Regions from separate parts of the Dehalococcoides mccartyi 195 genome, predicted to be linked through region 1. Evidence: riboswitches for the same ligand, from Rfam matches in the RefSeq annotation. Region 1 holds a riboswitch; the other holds the start of a gene.
The links. Region 1 has a riboswitch for cobalamin ahead of cobT (nicotinate-nucleotide--dimethylbenzimidazole phosphoribosyltransferase). Riboswitches for the same ligand answer to the same signal wherever they lie in the genome.

Region 2: linked by a shared signal. The riboswitch ahead of DET_RS01805 (adenosylcobinamide amidohydrolase) and the one ahead of cobT (nicotinate-nucleotide--dimethylbenzimidazole phosphoribosyltransferase) in region 1 are both predicted to bind cobalamin.

What each region holds. Positions count from the first base shown of each region.
Region 1 covers NC_002936.3:635,402-638,531, forward strand. The annotation lists gene DET_RS03610 (pyridoxal phosphate-dependent aminotransferase) at 1-991, shown strand, start outside; cobalamin riboswitch at 1,007-1,205, shown strand; gene cobT (nicotinate-nucleotide--dimethylbenzimidazole phosphoribosyltransferase) at 1,361-2,419, shown strand; gene cobS (adenosylcobinamide-GDP ribazoletransferase) at 2,457-3,130, shown strand, end outside.
Region 2 covers NC_002936.3:299,283-302,412, reverse strand. The annotation lists gene DET_RS01810 (sensor histidine kinase) at 1-311, opposite strand, end outside; gene DET_RS01805 (adenosylcobinamide amidohydrolase) at 799-1,566, opposite strand; cobalamin riboswitch at 1,679-1,822, opposite strand; gene DET_RS01800 (hypothetical protein) at 1,821-2,117, opposite strand; gene DET_RS01785 (reductive dehalogenase) at 2,160-3,130, opposite strand, start outside.

The DNA of each region.
Region 1 (3,130 bases):
GGTAAGCTCAAATCCCTATCCGGCACCTGTTGAGCTCAAAAACGCCCTTTGCTCTTTGGTTATTGACCGCTACCCTGATTCAGATTCTGCCGAACTAAAAGAATACCTGGCAGGCAGGCTTTCACTTAAGCCCGAAAACCTGATTATGGGCAACGGCTCTATGGAAATTATCCGTCTGGTTGCCGGGGCATATTTCGGGGTGGGGGATACGGTTTTAATACTCAAACCCACCTTCGGGGAATATGAACTGGCAGCAGAAGTGGCCGGTGCGGATATAATTGAGCAGTGGGCAGACGAAGAGAGCGGCTTTAAGTTTGATTTGGATTTAACCTGCCGCATTATTAAAAAACACCAGCCCAAAGCGGTATTTATCTGCAATCCCAATAACCCTACCGGGGTTTATCTTTCCAAAGCGGATATTGAAAAAGTGCTGAGCGTCTGCACTGATACCCTGCTGGTGCTGGACGAAGCTTATATAGCCTTTGCTGAAGGCGGCTGGAAATCAACAGATTTGCTCGAAACGGGCAATATTATAGTTATCCGCTCTATGACCAAAGATTGCGCTTTGGCCGGGCTGAGGCTTGGTTATGGCATGGCTTCGGCGGAGATAATAACCAACCTCAAAAAGGTCTGTCCGCCGTGGAATGTTAATTCTGCCGCCCAGAAAGCCGGGCTTGTTTGCCTGTGTCACCCCAGCTATCTGGCGGAATCTGAGAAAAAGATAAAGGCCTCTAAGGAGTATCTCAGGCAGGGTTTTGCAGGCTTGGGCTTTAGAGTGCTGCCCTCCGAGACCAATTTTTTCCTGCTGAAAGTGAAAAAGGCCGCGGATTTCCGTTCGGCACTCCTTAAGCACGGGCTTATGGTGCGGGACTGCACTTCATTCGGCTTGCCACAGTATGTCCGTATTGCTCCCCGCACCCAAAGTGAGTGTGAACGCCTGCTTGCGGTTGCGGCTGAATTGAAAAGTAAGTCTGAGATTTATCCAGCCTGATTGACTGACAGGGTTTTGTCTGATATAGTTTTTAATGGTGATTAGCAAACGGAACACGGTTTGAATCCGTGGCGGTCCCGCCGCTGTAACCGGGGACTTTGGTTTCTTAAAGCACTTTTTGTGCGGCCACTGTCAGGGCAGTACCCTGATGGGAAGGGCGGAACCGGGGGATAATCCGGAAGCCAGAAGACGTGTTAACACCAAACCGGATACCTGATGGTAAAGGGGCCGGCTCATCTTGAAGATATTTTGAGATGTGCCAGCCCCTTTTTTATTTGGGCAGGCGCCAGAGGAGGATAAACTGAGCATAGCCTGAAATACCACCATGGATATTATGACCAAAGTTTGTAATATAGGAGTTTTAAAAATATGGAACTATTAAATGCAACACTGGCAAAGATACACGGGCTTGATAAAGAGGCCATGACCAAGGCTCAGGCCCATCAGGATATCCTGACTAAACCACAGGGTTCTTTAGGCAAGCTGGAAGCCATTGCGGTTCAGCTTGCAGGCATTCAGGGGAATGCTAAGCCCCAAACTGCCCGCAAAGCCATTATCACCATGGCTGGCGACCACGGTATTATTGATGAAAAGTTTCACAACTGGCCCAAAGAAGTAACCGCCCAGATGCTGCAAAATTTCGCCCATGGCGGTGCCGCCATAAATGTCCTTTCCAGACAGGTGGGGGCGCGTAATGTGGTGGTTGCTTTGGGGGTGGCCACCCCCATGGCGGAAGACCCGAATATAATCAACCGCAATATTGCCCCCGGTACCAATAACATGGTTTACGGTCCGGCTATGACCCGCGAGCAGGCGGTAAAAGCTATTGAAACAGGTATAGAGATTGTAAACGCCGAGGTTAAAAAGGGGCTGGATTTGGTAGGTACCGGTGATATGGGTATCGGCAATACTTCCCCTTCCGCCGCTATCTGCTCTGTCATTACCGGGCGGTCACTTGAAGAGGTAACCGGGCGGGGTACCGGTGCGTCAGACGAGCAGATGAAGCTGAAACGCAATGCCATTGCCAAGGCAATTGCCCTTAACAAACCCAATGCCCAAGATGCGCTGGATGTGCTGTCCAAGGTGGGCGGCTATGAAATAGGCGGTCTGGCAGGAGTAATACTGGGTGCGGCAGCCAACAGAGTGGGGGTGGTTGTAGACGGCTTTATTTCAGGTGCGGCGGCACTTATTGCGTATACTATCTGCCCGCAGGCAAAGGACTTTATGTTTGCCGCTCACCAGTCGGTAGAGCCGGGACACCGTATTTTGCTTGAACACATGGGGCTGGATGCTATTTTGAAAATGGATATGCGGCTGGGTGAAGGCACTGGTGCCGCCCTTGCCATGAATATTATCGAAGCATCCAACCGTATCCAGCACGAGATGGCCTCTTTTGCAGATGCCGGGGTTTCCGAAAAGCAAAGTTAGGTGTATTCTGGTATAATCCCGGTTTGAGGAAATATATATGGGTTCATTCTTAGCGGCTTTCCGCTTTCTTACCAATATACCTGTACCCTGGCTGAAAGAAGACTGGCAGGGGGAGAAGTCACATCTGGATTTTGCCCGCTCACTTGGCTTCTACCCCCTGGTGGGTTTAATTGTCGGGTTGATACTGGCCGTTTTGGGCTGGGTTTTCAGCCTTTTTTTACCGGATGTACTTACGGCCGCTTTGCTGACAGTAAGCCTGGTGGTGATTACCGGCGGTTTGCATCTTGACGGCCTGACAGATACCTTTGACGGTATTGCCGCCGGCCACAAGTCCTTTGAACGCGCCCAGGAGGTAATGCATTTGCCGGGGGTGGGGGCTATCGGGGTACTTGCGGCAATCTGCCTGTTACTTTCAAAGTTTGCCGCTATCGTTAGCCTTCCTTCAGGCAGTTTCATAACCGGGCTTATCCTGTTTCCTGTAATCAGCCGCTGGGCTATGGTCTATGCGGTGGTTTGTTACCCGTATGTCAGGTCACAGGGTTTGGGCAAAGAGCTTAAGGGCGGGTCTGCAAAAGCCAGCTTGTGGCTTGCTACCATTTTCTGTCTGGCAGTCTGTGTAATACTGGGTGGCTGGGCAGGGTTGCTGGCTATGTTCGGCAGCTGGCTGCTGATTATGTATCTGGCATCTTTCTTCAGACGCAGGCTTGGCGG
Region 2 (3,130 bases), 340 kb from region 1:
TACAGAAAATCCCTGCCATTTATGGTAACCTTGCTTGCAGTTTTTAAAATAGTAATCAGCTTGCTACTGCTGGTCAGCAGCTGCCTTTCAGCATTGTCTATTGATTGCCCCATATCAAGTATCGGGCATTTACCCTCTTCCGCCGGGCAAATGAACTTATGGCAGGAATGGCCTATAATCTCGGATGCCTCTGCCCCGATAAGATTCTGGGCCGCCTGATTTATATTCATGATTTTTCTGGACAAAACATCTATCACTACAATACCTACAGGCAAGGTATCGATCTGAATCGTATCCAAGTTATCAATCATGGCTAGAGTCCCCCACAACAATCCGCTACTTATAGCCATACTAATATTACCATACAAAAAAAACAAGTACAATTGAATAATACGGCTAACATTTGTGTAAGATTTTATAGACAATGGGGTTACATTCTATATTCCGGCAGTTAAAGCCTTGCTGAAGGTAATAAAAGAGTTTATAAGAGTATAAGAATATTAAATAATGAAGAATCGGATATTTTATTTGGTAAACTGGCACGGGATTTACCGTATAATTAACATCAATTTATTTTATAAGATCACCCTCCTGATATTATAAGTTGTCTTAATAGACCTGCCAAGGTATACAACGACTACCTAATCCATACCAGACCGGCTATGACATTAGCTTGATAATTGAGGGCGTTTGAGAATAAATAACTATAAAACGAATTCAAGATATTAATAAGTAATCTGGAATCTATATTAACATTACTAACTATTCGGCTATGAATATTTAATAAATAGCGACTATCTAGTATCCCCGGCAGTTTCTGACGGCCTGTTTGACTGCCTGAGTTGCAGCTTTGGCCATCATCTCCCCCAGTTTGGTATGACCACCCACATAAGTATATTTATCATCCCCGCCTGATACGCTGATTATCTGGTCTGTTCCCGTTCCGGTTGCCTGCCATTCGGGGTGTACCGCACTCCGTATATCCAGTTCCTGTAAAGCTACATTCTTAGCCTCGGTCAGTGTGATATACGACGAAGCAAGCGTGGGTGTCTCCAGAGTAGAGCCGGTAAGCAGGATAATATTTATCGTGCCTATCTTCTCAAACTTGCCATTTCGCTCTATACCGCTTGCGGCATCACAGCCTATCCGCATGGCGTTGGTCTTGACCCCGGCAGTAGCAAAGGCAAGTACCCAAAACTCTTCATAACTTTCTTCCGCCCAGGCTATTTTGTCCTGGTCTACTCCAGTAGATAAAAATGAGACTTTATCCAGGTCTGTGCCGTATCTCTCAAGGACTTCTTCCAGCACTACCGAATAGGCTGTCTGCCAGTCTGATGAGTTGTCGTGCATGAAATCCCAGAGTTCAGGGGGTATGTGGGTGTTTAAGATATATCTGGCCTTACCCAGCCCGGTGCGGGTGGAGAGTATATTCCTTTCCTCCGGCAGTTCTATTACCAAAGTATTGGTGGACGCACCCAGTGCCTTATGATAGACAATGCCTGCTTTTACCCCGTGAAAACTGCCCAGTTCTTTATAACAGGTATCTGTTTTCAGTTCAGATATCACCTTTGTTCCCTCCATATCAGCCTTATTCCCTTTCCCCGTAAAATATGCCCCCTCCGGAATACAGGAGGGGGCTAATTATCTTTAACTCCGCACCTGCTCTTTCCGTAGTCACCGGAAGGGCAGTACCTGAATCCGGGCGCTTTGCTGGCTTGCTCTTTTCCCCGCTCACAGTAGGCGCTACTGCTCCGGATTTTCACCGGCTTTCTTTCCCGTTTCCCCCTTTGAATCCAAGGGGATTTCAGGTAATACTTATATTAACTTTGGGCCTTGATACGTCTGGTAACTAACTGCCAGCTGACCAGCATAAGGATTATCGCCGGTAAACCGGTAACCAGCAGGAACATATAGGCTGCCTGAGAATAAAACTCTTGGAAAGCTGTATAGAAATTCTGAATAGTAAATAGGAATAGTATCAGCCCGGCTATACCTATAATCCATTCATAAAGGCGCAAAGATATCCCTTTCTGGCCAAGTTTATTAATCAGAAATGTAAAACCTACGCCTAAAGCGATACCTATGAGCATCCATATGAGAGTATACAGAGACCACATATTTCTAACTTCCTTTCTAGAAAATAAGGCTATTGCCAGTCTTTATAAATTGGTTTCAATACCTTCAAGCGGCCAGTATTTATCAGGTTCAAACCAGAAGTTGTCCCACATATTCTGGTCTTTGACTATGCCGTAACCAAAGGCATGGTCCATATTGGCAAAAAAGCCGTTGAAGATACCTGTCTGAGAAACTACGCCTTTAACTACTTCGTGGATACTGGACTTGATATCCTTGCTAAATACGCAAGAAGCTACGCAAGCCGCACACCCATGTTTACCAGAAGTCACCCAGAAATTGTGGCAGGCAAAGTCGTTGTTAGGCCAGACCTTTTTACCGGATAGATTAAAGTATTCCGGTATAAGCTTGGTCGGATTGGAATTAGCATCATCAGCGGGAGTAATCTCATAGGTCGGTTCACGGAAAGTCGGTATAGCTGAAGCAGGGCAAGCTTTGGCACATAATCCGCAATCCCTGCAGAAACGATTAGCCCCGAAGTCTATGGGATTAGTAGTGGGTAACGGGAGATCAGTGAAAAACACCTCCACCTTACGAATTAATGGACCACAAGATGGGGTTATTTGCCCTCTCATACGCCCCAACTCACCTATCCCAGATAGTACTCCGAACGGCACGTTATTCCAGGGGCCCCAGCCTGAACCTGCAGTAGTATAGCCAATGGCATGAATAAATCCTCTGAAATGGATATCAAATGCAATTGAACGAGCATAAGATTTGGCAGTGGTAGCATCCGCCCTATAGCTCGGCGCCATCAAAGCCGGATTTCTAGCCTCGCGTATTACAACTACTATTATGTTGTTGCACTTTTCTGGGATAACCATTTTTTTATCTGTTTCGTATGGCTGATCAACATCTTCCCAAACTACTTCTTTGCCATTCTTATCTGCCAGAATCGGTAAAACGCCGCATGTCTTATGTACAAGTTTCTTGGTATATTCATCTGCCTTCAAGTAGCCCACTTCAGCCCCGCCGCACCATCTAGCAGCCATGCGGA